3 regions of the Klebsiella oxytoca genome follow, and region 1 is predicted to be linked to each of the others. Evidence: predicted binding sites of a transcription regulator. Region 1 holds the regulator's gene; each other region holds the start of a gene.
What was found. The regulator CRP, encoded in region 1, controls carbon source genes, mostly activating them, when cyclic AMP is high. The targets are predictions, from matches to a motif close to ATGTGANNNNNNTCACAT.

Region 1 (4,670 bases):
GTCGCGCGTAGCCAGATACCATGATGTGGACGCTGACGCCATGCCACCGATGAAATGGTGTGCATGGTGTTCAGGTGTCCGAGGATGCGCTGCAAATGCTGCTCCATTGTGCTGAGCGGGCCGCGAGGAACCTCGGCATCCTGCGCTTCCATAATATTCACATCTCCTGCGCTGCCCGGCCCGTCGGTATCCAGCCGCTGCTGACAGCGCTGTAGCGCAATTTCGCAGGACTCCAGATAACGCTGCGCCAGAGCCGGCGTCAGCATATTGTGCTCACGCGCCAGAGTAGTCATGGCATTGATATGCTCGACAATAAACTGGCTATGCGTCACCCACAGCTTCATATCTTCCAGATAGTGCGAGTTAAAGCCGGGCTCCTGCATCGCCTGATTCAGCGAGTTGAACAGCGCGTTGTGCGCCTGATTGACGAGCATTCGCTGATAGGCCAGCGCCGGTGCCTGATGGTCGTCGCTAAGAATAAGCCTGATGGCCTCCTGATCGGCTTCCAGCGCATCGTGAGCATTTTTGCGCAGCAGGCCGCTTTGCCACTGCGGCCATAGCCAGACCATTCCACCGAAGGCGATCAAACAACCAATCAGGGTATCAATCAGTCTGGCGATGATGAACTGCTCGCCGTTCAGGGTGAGCAACTGCAGGGTATAAACCGCGGTGACCGTAAATCCGACCATTGCCCAGCCGTAATGTTTGCGAATAATCAGATAGCTTAACAGCGTAATGAACAGCATCGCGGTCAGCGTATAGCCTTCAGGGACGTGAAAGTGCAGCGTCAGTCCGGCTATTAACAATCCAGCTATCGTCCCGGCAGCCCGGTGGACAATGCGTACCCGCGTCGCGCCGTAGCCGTTTTGCGTCACGAATAGCACCGTCATCAGGATCCAGTAGGGTTTTGGCAGGTGCAGCGCGCTGCCCATCAGGCTGGCTGCGCTCAACATAACGCTGATCCGAGCGGCGTTACGTAACGCCGGTGATTTAAACGACAGATAGTTTTTCAACGCCGGCAGCAGCGGCAGACGGCGGGTTTTATCCGCCATCAGATTCCGCGCGTAAAGCGGGCGCTGGGTGCGCAGAACCCGGGCAATACGGCTGAAGTGCCAGGCGCAAAACTGCCCGACAGGATTATCCGGATGCTGCGAAGCGATTTTTTCCAGCGCACCGATCTGCTTATCCATCTGAAAGCGCCGAGGATAGCGATGGTAGAGCAGATCGTCCGCCAGTTCCCGCAGGCGGGCGGCAACGGTTTGTGCGCTCCAGCGGATCACCGCTTCAGCGTGGCTGCGTTCCACCAGCTTCTGTACCTCTTCCGGCTGATGAAGGCTGACGGAAATATGCTCCTGCAGGTCCAGCCCGACCTGGAAAGCGCGCAGCAGGCGTTTGTGATCGCTGCGCTGATTGGCCGCCAGCATATGCATCTGCTGATAGCACTGGGTAATCAGATCCACCACCTTTTGTTGGCGATTAAGCAGCGGGGGCAGAGATGTGGTGGGGTCCGTATGCTGGGTAAGCAGACTGTATTTAGCCTCGCAGTAGTTGGCTAATTCCCGGTAAAGCAGGCTCAGGGACTCGCGCAGCGGCTGTTCGCGCCATAGCCAAAACCAGAACCAGTTAAAAACGCCATACCACAGGGTGCCGAGGGCATAGATCAGCAGCGGCTCCCAGACCGGCATATTGCCTGCGAGACTCAGAGTAAAGATAGCCGCGATAAGCGAGGCTGGCAGCAGCCTGGCATGCAGCGGGCTGATTTCGGCAGTGACGCCGAGGATAAGCGCGAGGCCCGTGAGAATAATCGGCAGCGGGATTTCACGCAGCAGGAGGAGCTGGACAATCAGGCTACAGCCAGCAAACAGGCAGCCGCCGATAATCAGACGTTTGAAGAAACGTTTATGCGGCGTATCCAGCCCGGCAATGTTGCAGCAGGCGGGAACAAGAGAAAACAGAAGCCCCTGCTGTAAATGGCCAAACAGAAGACCAATGGCGACCGGCAGACACAACACCAGCGTTTGCCGCAGTGCATAGTTGACTTCAGGGTGGTAAATCAGCCTGCGCCACATGGGGAGAAAACAAAAACGGCGTATTGTCTGGCAATACGCCGTTTTACCGACTTAACGGGTACCGTAGACGACGATAGTTTTACCGTGCGCGGAGATCAGGTTTTGATCTTCCAGCATTTTCAGAATACGACCCACGGTCTCGCGAGAGCATCCGACGATCTGACCGATTTCCTGACGAGTAATTTTAATTTGCATACCGTCCGGGTGGGTCATCGCATCCGGCTGTTTTGCCAGATTCAGCAGCGTCTGAGCGATACGACCGGTAACGTCGAGGAAGGCAAGGTTGCCCACTTTCTCAGATGTAACCTGCAGACGGCGTGCCATTTGCGAAGATAGACGCATCAGGATATCCGGGTTTACCTGGATCAGCTGACGGAATTTTTTGTAGGAGATCTCGGCCACTTCACATGCGGTTTTCGCACGTACCCAGGCGCTACGCTCCTGACCTTCTTCAAACAGGCCTAATTCACCGATGAAATCGCCCTGGTTGAGGTAAGAGAGGATCATCTCTTTACCTTCTTCATCCTTGATGAGTACAGCCACGGAGCCTTTAACGATGTAGTACAACGTTTCTGCTTTCTCACCCTGGTGGATCAGCGTGCTCTTTGATGGGTACTTATGAATGTGGCAATGAGACAAGAACCATTCAAGGGTAGGGTCTGTTTGCGGTTTGCCAAGCACCATGCGCGGTTATCCTCTGTTATAAGCTATCTCCGGGTGCCGACACAACACGGCATCCGGGCATGCAATCGTATTGAATCCCTGTACCTGGGAATCCGGCTGAAAGTTTTCTGCAGCCTGTAATGTGAACTCCTCTGCATACATGCAGTACATCAATGTATTACTGTAGCATCAAGACTGTTTTAGCATAGCTTTCGCTGCATGTCTCCTGGTGTCTCGCTTCAGCATGACCCAGGTCGCCTTCCGTTGCGAGAAATGTTATGTGCGCGTAATCTGTCAGGAAAATTACAGACCTGGAGTTAAATTTATGCAAGCGCGAGTGAAGTGGGTTGAAGGGTTAACCTTCATCGGTGAGTCGGCTTCCGGTCACCAGATTCTGATGGACGGCAATTCCGGGGATAAAGCGCCGAGCCCAATGGAAATGGTGCTAATGGCGGCGGGCGGATGCAGCGCGATTGATGTCGTGTCCATTTTGCAGAAGGGTCGGCATAACGTTACCAACTGCGAAGTTAAGCTGACTTCTGAGCGTCGCGAAGAAGCGCCGCGTCTGTTTACCCATATCAACCTGCATTTTATTGTGACCGGTAAAGAGCTGAAAGATGCAGCCGTTTCCCGCGCTGTCGACCTGTCGGCGGAAAAATATTGCTCGGTGGCGCTGATGCTGGAGAAAGCGGTAAACATTACCCACTCTTATGAAGTCATCGAAGGGTAAAGCGACCGGACCCCGGCAGTGCAATCGTGCTGCCGGGATTGGCTTCTTAGCTAATTTTTCTGCCTTCCATCAGCCGTTCGACCAGCGGCGCCATAATAAGCTCCATCGCCAGTCCCATTTTTCCGCCCGGAACCACCAGCGTATTCATATGTGAGATAAATGAACCCTGCAGCATCGCCAGCAGCCAGGGGAAATCGATATTTTTCAGATTCCGAAAGTGAATGACGACAAAGCTTTCATCCAGCGAAGGGATGGCTTTAGCCGCAAACGGGTTGGACGTATCCACCGTCGGTACACGCTGGAAGTTGAGATGGGTGCGCGAAAACTGCGGGGTGATAAAGTTGATGTAATCTTCCATTGAGCGGACGACGGAATCCATCACCGCCTCACGAGAGTGCCCGCGTTCGCTGGTGTCGCGGATAAGCTTCTGGATCCACTCAAGATTGACGATCGGCACCACGCCGACCAGCAGGTCAACATGGTTAGCGACATTATGCTGAGGCGTAACCACGCCGCCGTGCAGCCCTTCATAAAACAGAACGTCAGTTGGTTCGGGCAGCGGCTGCCAGGGCGTGAAGGTTCCTGGAACCTGATTCCACGGCACGGCTTCATCATAGGTATGTAAATACTTGCGCGACTGACCTTTGCCGCTGAGCCCATATTCCGCAAAGGTCTGTTCCAGCAGGCCGAAGTCGTTGGCCTCGGGGCCAAAGTAGCTGATATGTTTACCCTGATCGCGTGTTTTACGGATCGCCATGTCCATTTCCGGACGGGTGTAGCGGTGAAAGCTATCGCCTTCTACTTCGGCGGCATGCAGATTTAGCTGGGCGAAAATTTTGCGAAAGGCAAGGCTGGTGGTCGTGGTTCCCGCGCCGCTGGAGCCCGTGACGGCAATCACCGGATGTTTGGCAGACATAACTACTCCCAGGATAAACGATAGTGTGTGCCGCCTTAGCCGTGAAACTGCTTGCGGGGCATGATGTTGACCGTCTCGTGCAGCTCTGACCACACCAGCACGGCTTCTCCGCTTTTCAACTGTTGTTTAACATCGGAGACTTTATCAGTCAGCGAACGTTCATGTTCACCATAATCGGTGCCTTCACGTAATACAAAACTTTCGATCAGATTGTCCAGCGTTTCGGGATCGAGATCTTGCCAGGGAATGATCATATTTTCGCTCCTAACCAACGGGTTAGCCAATCCGGGAT
Region 2 (4,670 bases), 670 kb from region 1:
ACGACACGCAGATCCACACCCACATGTGTTATTGCGAGTTCAACGACATCATGGACTCCATCGCCGCGCTGGATGCCGATGTGATCACCATCGAAACCTCGCGTTCTGATATGGAGCTGCTGGAGTCGTTTGAAGAGTTCGACTACCCGAATGAAATCGGGCCGGGAGTGTACGATATTCATTCGCCAAACGTCCCGAGCGTCGAGTGGATAGAAGCGTTGCTGAAGAAGGCCGCGCAGCGTATTCCGGCAGAGCGCCTGTGGGTAAACCCGGACTGCGGTCTGAAAACGCGCGGCTGGCCGGAAACCCGCGCCGCGCTGGCCAATATGGTCAAAGCTGCGCAGAACCTACGCCAGGCCTGATGGAGAGTGGTGGGAAGGGGTAAACAGAAGAGCATTAAGAACGTCTAACCAACAAGTCGCGATCCTGTGTCTTGAGTTTGCCCAGGAAGGATCTCTTTAGCTACAGTTAAGCGTTTCCTGAATCGGGCGAATGTCGCTCTTCGGAGGTAAATGATGACTAAATATAACGATCGAAAGGGATATTTGCGTTTTGCCATTAACCTGGGCAACCCGGTTCTCGCGACACTTCTGCCGGATGGCTCTCCGGGAGGGATAACCGTTGAGCTGGCGAACAAGCTGGCGGCAGAGAGTCAACGTGAGGCACGATTTGTCACCTGGCCGACTGCCGGGCAGGTGGTTGATGCGGCGTTACGGGATCAATGGGATATCGCTTTTCTGGCTATCGACCCGGCGCGGGAAGATAAGCTTCGCTTCACGCCGCCCTACATCACTATCGAAAGTTCGCTGATGGTTAAAAAAGCCAGCAAGATCCAGTCGGTTCAGGAGATGGATCGGGAGGGTGTAGTGATTAACGTTGGTAAAGGTGCGGCCTACGAGCTGTATCTGATTCGCACGCTAAAACATGCGACGATGCGCCAGTACGCTACCTCTCAGGAAGCTATTCAGGCATTCATCAACGGCGAAGGCGATATGGCTGCCGGCATTCGCCAGCCTCTGGAGAAAGCGGCGCAGGAAAATCCGCAGTTTCGCGTTCTGCCCGACAGCTTCAGCCAGATACAACAGGCGGTATGCGTGCCGCGCAACGCGCCGCAGCACTATGAGTTTATTTGCCGCTACCTGTCTTCATGGATAGCGGACGGGACTATTGCCGGGATGGTCAGCCGCCATCTCGGCAATAGCTGATCTTTAGCCGCGCTTACCGCCATACTGGGCAAACCACGCCAGCATTCGCTGCCAGCCGTCTTTCGCCGATTCTTCATGATAGCTGGCGCGATAGTCAGCGTTAAAGGCGTGGTCGGCCTGGGGATAGACCACGATTTCCGCCGTGGCGTTGGCCGCACGCAGCGCCTGGCGCATGGTTTCTATTGTGTCCTGTGGAATACTGTCATCTTTTGCGCCATAAAGCCCTAACACTGGCGCGTTCAGATCGACGGCAATGTCGACCGGATGCTTGGGTGAATTCAGCGTTTTTTCACCAACCAGCCTGCCGTACCAGGCGACAGCCGCTTTTAGCTGCGGATTGTGCGCGGCGTAGAGCCAGGTAATACGTCCACCCCAGCAGAAGCCGGTAATGAGCAGGCGATGGGCATCACCGCCGTGTCGGGCGGCCCAGCTGGCGACATGATCGAGGTCGGCCAGGACCTGAGAGTCTGGCACTGTTTTGACCAGTCCCTGGAACAGGGAAGGAATGTCGCTGTAATCATTAGGATCGCCCTGGCGGAAGTACAGCTCTGGCGCGACAGCCAGATATCCCTCCTTCGCCAGACGGCGGCATATGTCGCGAATATGTTCATGCACGCCGAAAATTTCCTGGACTACGATAACCACCGGCAGAGGTCCGTCAACGTTGCCCGGACGGGCATGAAATGCCGGCATGTTATCTCCCTGAGAGGGGATTGATGTCTCTCCGGAGATGATGTTCTCATCTGATGTGTGAACGGCAGTTGAGGCGTGCGGCGTGGCTGCAGGTGCGAAGCCGGTTTGCTTAATTGTCGTCATGGTATTCTCCGTACCCTTAATGTATTAGCGCAGCAATAACTATAGCTGCTCTGGACAGGACGTTAACAAAACACAGTGCCCGAAACAGGCTATCTTTTGTTCAGAGTTCGGCGATTTAACTTATTAATGTGATTTTTATCACTATTTAATGGAAAGTCATTGCAATGAGTTTCATTCATGGTGACTGTAGTCACAAAATAAAGGCGACAGCTTCTGTAAAGTACCGTTTTGCTTCTGCTGACAATTCGACCCACAGAGGAGTTTCTTATGTCCAAGTCTGATGTTTTTCATCTCGGCCTCACCAAAAACGATTTACAAGGGGCTACGCTGGCTATCGTCCCTGGCGATCCGGAGCGTGTGGAAAAGATCGCCGCGCTGATGGATAAGCCGGTTAAACTGGCATCTCATCGAGAATTCACTACCTGGCGCGCTGAGCTGGATGGTAAAGCAGTGATTGTCTGCTCTACCGGTATCGGCGGCCCATCGACTTCTATCGCCGTGGAAGAGCTGGCCCAGCTGGGCATCCGTACCTTCCTGCGTATTGGTACCACCGGCGCTATTCAACCGCACATTAATGTTGGCGATGTACTGGTGACGACGGCATCGGTTCGCCTTGACGGCGCCAGTCTGCACTTTGCGCCAATGGAGTTCCCGGCGGTGGCTGATTTTGAATGTACAACCGCGCTGGTTGAAGCGGCGAAATCTATCGGCGCTACCACCCATATCGGCGTTACCGCTTCTTCTGACACCTTCTATCCGGGCCAGGAACGTTACGACACTTTCTCCGGTCGCGTGGTTAGGCGCTTTAAAGGTTCAATGGAAGAGTGGCAGTCGATGGGCGTGATGAACTATGAAATGGAATCCGCCACCCTGCTGACCATGTGCGCCAGCCAGGGCCTGCGCGCCGGTATGGTTGCCGGGGTTATTGTAAACCGTACCCAGCAGGAAATTCCGAACGCGGAAACCATGAAGCAAACCGAAAGCCACGCGGTGAAAATCGTCGTGGAAGCGGCGCGCCGCCTGCTGTAATTATTCTCTCTTCGTATAAGGGTCGGATTCTCCGGCCCTTCTTTTTTGCGTAGCGCCTCGCAGGAAAACCCTTTCCAACTGGACGTTTGTACAGCACAATTCTATTTTGTGCCGTAAGTCGTTGCCGCAGGGGGCGTTGTGGATATCTCAATTGTTATAAGTGCCGTTGTGGCGCTGGCCATAGGTCTGATCGTCGGCTGGCTGGCAACTAAAGCGCATGCCGATCAAATTCGCGCCGATCTCATCGAAGAGCGGCGCGAACTGGATATTGAGCTGAGCGCCACCCGCCAACGCCTGGTACAGGAGTCCCACTGGCGCGAAGAGTGTGAACTGCTCAACAACGAGCTGCGCAGTCTGCGCGATATTAACGCCTCGCTGGAAGCCGATCTCCGCGAAGTGACCACCCGTCTTGAATCCACTCAGCTGCACGCTGAAGATAAAATCCGCCAGATGGTTAACAGCGAACAGCGGCTTAGCGAGCAGTTTGAGAACCTGGCAAACCGTATTTTTGAGCACAGTAATCGCCGGGTGGACGAGCAGAACCGCCAGAGCCTGCACGGGCTGCTGACGCCGCTTCGCGAGCAGCTGGATGGCTTTCGCCGCCAGGTACAGGATAGCTTTGGCCAGGAAGCGCGTGAGCGCCATACTCTGGCCCATGAAATCCGCAATCTTCAGCAGCTAAATGCGCAGATGGCCCAGGAAGCGCTAAATCTGACCCGCGCGCTCAAAGGCGATAACAAAACCCAGGGCAACTGGGGCGAGGTGGTGTTGACCCGCGTACTGGAAGCATCAGGGCTGCGGGAGGGCCATGAGTATCAAACCCAGGTGAGCATTGAAACGGAAAACCGTTCGCGGATGCAGCCTGATGTGATTGTCCGTTTACCGCAGGGGAAAGATGTAGTTATCGATGCCAAGATGACCCTGGTAGCTTATGAGCGTTACTTCAACGCAGATGATGACTACACCTGTGAAGCGGCGCTGCAGGAGCATATTGCTTCCGTGCGCAACCATATGCGTTTGCTGGGGCGTAAAGACTATCAGCAGCTACCGGGCTTACGCTCGCTGGACTACGTTTTGATGTTTATTCCGGTAGAGCCGGCTTTTCTGCTGGCCATCGATCGTCAGCCGGAGCTAATTAGCGAAGCGTTGAAGAACAACATCATGCTGGTGAGTCCGACCACGCTGCTGGTGGCGCTGCGAACTATCGCCAATCTCTGGCGCTATGAGCACCAGAGCCGTAACGCGCAAAAAATTGCCGAAAGAGCGGGGCGGCTGTACGACAAGATGCGTTTGTTTGTCGACGATATGTCCGCTATTGGTCAGGGCCTCGATAAAGCTCAGGATAATTACCGTCAGGCAATGAAAAAGCTCGTCTCCGGGCGCGGTAATCTGCTGGTACAGGCGGAATCGTTCCGCGGCCTCGGCGTAGAGGTTAAACGTGGAATTAATCCTGACCTGGTTGAACAGGCAACGGCACAGGATGAGGAATACTTGCTTGCGAACGATGATAACCAACCAGAAGATAACGGTTTTTCGTCCGATAGCGCGGCGACTACCGCGTATGACAACCGCCCTCAACCGCGTTGAAGCGTATGGGAAGTGCGCTAAACCTGTTACACT
Region 3 (4,670 bases), 180 kb from region 1:
GCTTTCTTTATAAGAGTCTGGGGCGATTACGATTTTCATAGTTATGTAGCCTGACAGTGCCGCGCAAGGCAAGAATTACAGGGCGCTCATCAGCGCCCTTCTTGTTAGCGAGTGACTTCCACTTTCGCCAGTTTTTCGTAGTAGCATGCAAGCGCGCTATGGTCGGCGGTGCCCAGACCGTCGGCGCGCAGCGCCTGCATCATCTCCATTACCGCGGCGGTTAACGGCAGCTGGGCGCCTACACCGTGAGAAGTGTCCAGAGCATTCGCCAGATCTTTGATGTGCAGATCGATACGGAATCCCGGCTTAAAGTTGCGATCCATAACCATTGGCGCTTTAGCATCCAGCACCGTACTCCCGGCGAGGCCGCCGCGAATGGCTTGATACACCAGATCCGGATTCACGCCCGCTTTAGTCGCCAGCGTTAACGCTTCGGACATCGCCGCAATGTTCAGCGCAACAATCACCTGGTTAGCCAGCTTGGTCACGTTGCCTGCGCCAATCTCGCCGGTATGCACCACGGAACCCGCCATCGCTTTCAGCAAATCGTAATATTTGTCGAAAATTGCTTTATCGCCGCCAACCATGACCGACAGAGTACCGTCGATGGCCTTCGGTTCGCCGCCGCTGACCGGCGCATCCAGCATATCCACGCCTTTCGCTTTTAGCGCTTCGCTGATTTCACGACTCGCCAGCGGCGCGATGGAGCTCATGTCGATCAATACGGTGCCTGGCTTCGCACCTTCAATGATGCCGCCTTCGCCCAGCGCCACCTCTTTCACGTGCGGAGAGTTTGGCAGCATGGTGATGATCACATCACACTGTTCAGCAATCGCTTTCGCTGAAGCGGCGGTTTCAGCACCTGCGGCAACCACTTCGGCAATGGCTTCCGGATTACGGTCCGCAACCACCAACGAGTAACCTGCCTTGAGGAGGTTTTTACTCATTGGTTTACCCATGATGCCAAGGCCAATAAAACCAACTTTCATTGTCATGTCTTTATCTCTCTAGTTTCGGTGGTGGTAATACCCTTCACCTTTCAAGCTGCCTCTTCGTTGGCGGCAAATACTCGGCCCATCCATAGGCCTCGCCCTTACGGGCCGCCGCAAGCGGCGTTCAAATCTGTTCCAGACAGATTTGTCGCTCACCCCAGTCACTTACTCATGTAAGCTCCTGGGGATTCGCTTAGTTGCCACCTTGATGCAGCTCGAAATTTATTGGGTAGATTTCTTAAAGGAGTCAGCCAGCTTCTGCGTGGCAGAACGGAAAACGCCCAGGTCGCTGCCGACAGCGACAAAGGTCGCGCCCCATTCCAGATAACGGCGCGCATCGGCTTCAACCGGCGCCAGAATACCGCTCGGCTTACCGTGCTTTTTCGCGCTGGCAAAAATATGCTGAATAGCTTTCTGTACTTCCGGATGGGAGGCATTGCCCAGATGACCCAGCGCTGCGGCCAGATCGCTTGGGCCGACAAAAATACCGTCAACGCCGGGAGTGGCGGCAATCGCGTCAACGTTATCTACGCCCTGTTGGCTTTCAATTTGTACCAGGATGGTGATGTTTTTGTTCGACTGGGCGAAGTAGTCCGGCACGGTACCGAACATATTGGCGCGATGCGATACGGAAACGCCGCGGATACCTTCAGGCGGATAGCGGGTTGAGGCAACGGCGTTAATCGCCTGCTCTTCCGTTTCCACAAACGGGATCAGGAAGTTATAAAAACCGATATCCAGCAGGCGCTTAATGATGACCGGTTCGTTGGTCGGCACGCGCACGACCGGCGCGCTGGTGCTGCCTTTGAGCGCCATCAGCTGCGGGATAAAGGTCGAAATGTCGTTTGGCGCATGCTCGCCGTCCAGTACCAGCCAGTCAAAACCAGCCAGACCTAAAACTTCGGTGCTAATCGGGCTGGCCAGCGCGGACCAGCAGCCAATCTGTACCTGATGCGCCGCCAGGGCGGCCTTGAATTTGTTCGGGAAGATATCGTTATTCATCGTTTATACCTTGTCACTTAACCGTTAATTATTTCTGCAGTTCCCTACGTTTGATGTCACCGACAATAAACAGATAGCAAACCATCGCTAGCAGAACCGCCCATCCGACGAAAACCAGTCCTGCGGGAGCGTATACACAAAACCTGGCAGGAGATGTACCCCACAGACACCGCGCTTATCTGCGGCTCTTTAACGATGTCCGCATCCGCAACAGAGAACATGACCCGATTTACGGAGCCGAGGGTGGTAACAATAAAGGGAGACAACAGAATTAAATATCCGGTTGACACAATTATTTTCTTCTCTATTGTTGAATACACTATCCATTAATTATTCCCCGGCAACCTGAAACCTTCTGTTATTTATTTTTGATGCTACGTGTAATTATTTAATGGTTCCTGTTTCAGTCGTATCGATTAACCCATACTGCATATTGCAAGCATGACTCAGTATAATCAGCTCCCGGCCATTGAACACTGTGCAAAAAAACCATAAAAAAGTAATAAAAAATCATTATTACTGTGCAGATGCCACAATCAGTGGGCGCTGATCCACAGTTCCAGTGATTTCCCCCCTTGCCGAGTTTCCTCTCGCAGCAATGGGTGATTAAGATCACATTTTCAAATTCAAACACCTGACATCCTTTATTCAGAAAATCTTCCCACCAGAAATTGAATAAACGTTTTATTTATTATTCGCACCTTGCTGGAGAATACTGAACAATGGCTAGCATTGAAATTAGACAAGAATCGCCAACGGCGTTTTATATAAAAGTAGACGATACGGATAACGTAGCGATAATTGTTAACGACCAGGGTTTAAAGGCCGGAACGCGTTTTCCTGATGGCCTCACGCTGGTTGAACATATCCCGCAAGGGCACAAAGTTGCGCTGGTTGATATTCCCGCACACGGTGAAATCATCCGTTATGGCGAAGTGATTGGCTACGCGGTGCGCGATATCCCACAGGGCAGCTGGATTGACGAATCGCTGGTGGAACTACCTGAGGCACCGCCGCTGCATACCCTACCGCTGGCGACAAAAGTCCCGGCGCCGCTGCCGCCGCTGGAAGGCTATACCTTCGAAGGGTATCGCAACGCCGACGGTAGCGTTGGTACGAAAAACCTGCTCGGCATTAGCACCAGCGTGCACTGCGTGGCGGGAGTCGTCGATTACGTGGTGAAAATTATCGAACGCGATCTGCTGCCGAAGTATCCCAACGTCGACGGCGTCGTAGGTCTGAACCACCTTTATGGCTGCGGCGTGGCGATTAACGCGCCGGCGGCGGTCGTTCCTATCCGCACCATTCACAACCTGGCGCTCAATCCAAACTTCGGCGGCGAAGTGATGGTAATTGGCCTTGGCTGCGAAAAACTGCAGCCGGAGCGACTGCTGGAAGGCACCGACGATGCGCAAAGCATTCCGCCAGATAGCGCCAGCATCGTCAGCCTGCAGGATGAAAAGCACGTCGGTTTTAAATCGATGGTTGATGACATTCTGCAGGTCGCCGAACGCCATCTGGAGAAGTTGAACCAGCGTCAGCGTGAAACCTGTCCCGCTTCCGAGCTGGTCGTTGGCATGCAGTGCGGCGGCAGCGATGCCTTTTCTGGCGTAACCGCCAACCCGGCGGTGGGCTACGCGTCCGATCTGCTGGTGCGCTGCGGAGCCACCGTTATGTTCTCCGAAGTCACCGAAGTTCGCGATGCGATCCATCTTCTGACGCCGCGCGCCATTAACGAAGAGGTGGGTAAACGCCTGCTGGAAGAGATGGCCTGGTATGATAACTATCTCGATATGGGCAAAACCGACCGCAGCGCTAACCCTTCTCCGGGCAACAAGAAAGGCGGCCTGGCAAACGTCGTAGAAAAAGCGCTGGGCTCTATCGCCAAGTCCGGGAAGAGCGCGATTGCCGAGGTACTCTCACCGGGACAGCGCCCAACCAAACGCGGCCTGATTTACGCCGCGACTCCGGCGAGCGACTTTGTCTGCGGTACTCAGCAGGTGGCTTCCGGGATCACCGTACAGGTCTTTACCACCGGTCGCGGTACGCCGTATGGACTGGTCGCCGTACCGGTCATTAAAATGGCGACGCGTACCGAACTGGCAAACCGCTGGTATGACTTAATGGACATCAATGCGGGAACCATTGCGACCGGAGAAGAAACGATCGAAGACGTGGGTCTGAAGCTGTTTGAGTTTATTCTTGATGTCGCCAGCGGCCGTAAGAAGACCTTTTCAGATCAATGGGGCCTGCACAACCAGCTGGCGGTGTTTAACCCAGCGCCGGTAACCTGAAAATCTTTCGTCGACATGCCGGAGCAACGCCCCGGCATTGCAAGATTTACGCGCTCACCAGAATCACTTCAACGCCGTTTTTACGCAGCCCTTCAAGGCTTTCCGCCGGGATACCATCATCGACGATGATGGTATCAATCCGCTGGGTGTCGACAATCTTATGCAGGCTGGAACGGTTAAACTTCGTCGAGTCGGTGACCACGATAATTCGTTCCGCTACTTCACACATCCGGCGATTAAGTCTGGCCTCATCTTCATTATGGGTGCTGACGCCCCGCTCCAGATCGATCGCATCAACCCCGAGAAACAGCATATCAAAGTGGTAATTTTGCAAAGACTGTTCGGCCTGATCGCCATAGAAAGACAGCGACTGGCGGCGTAA

Region 2: udp (uridine phosphorylase) is a predicted target of CRP. The motif match lies at 2,148-2,165, and genes of this name have one in related genera.
Region 3: garD (galactarate dehydratase) is a predicted target of CRP. The motif match lies at 2,595-2,612, and genes of this name have one in related genera.

Annotation. Positions count from the first base shown of each region.
Region 1 covers NZ_CP046115.1:4,964,268-4,968,937, reverse strand. Annotated here, with positions in the region: gene GJ746_RS23310 (YccS/YhfK family putative transporter) at 1-2,069, opposite strand, end outside; gene argD (bifunctional acetylornithine/succinyldiaminopimelate transaminase) at 1-1, shown strand, start outside; gene crp (cAMP-activated global transcriptional regulator CRP) at 2,121-2,753, opposite strand; gene GJ746_RS23300 (OsmC family protein) at 3,058-3,462, shown strand; gene GJ746_RS23295 (phosphoribulokinase) at 3,509-4,378, opposite strand; gene GJ746_RS23290 (YheU family protein) at 4,414-4,632, opposite strand; gene GJ746_RS23285 (hydrolase) at 4,629-4,670, opposite strand, start outside.
Region 2 covers NZ_CP046115.1:235,456-240,125, forward strand. Annotated here, with positions in the region: gene metE (5-methyltetrahydropteroyltriglutamate--homocysteine S-methyltransferase) at 1-362, shown strand, start outside; gene GJ746_RS01115 (transporter substrate-binding domain-containing protein) at 516-1,205, shown strand; gene GJ746_RS01120 (dienelactone hydrolase family protein) at 1,209-2,021, opposite strand; gene udp (uridine phosphorylase) at 2,289-3,050, shown strand; gene rmuC (DNA recombination protein RmuC) at 3,189-4,637, shown strand.
Region 3 covers NZ_CP046115.1:4,781,352-4,786,021, forward strand. Annotated here, with positions in the region: gene garK (glycerate 2-kinase) at 1-39, opposite strand, end outside; gene garR (2-hydroxy-3-oxopropionate reductase) at 105-995, opposite strand; gene garL (2-dehydro-3-deoxyglucarate aldolase) at 1,215-1,994, opposite strand; partial or broken gene GJ746_RS25680 (hypothetical protein) at 2,023-2,118, opposite strand; gene garD (galactarate dehydratase) at 2,717-4,288, shown strand; gene GJ746_RS22290 (DeoR family transcriptional regulator) at 4,335-4,670, opposite strand, start outside.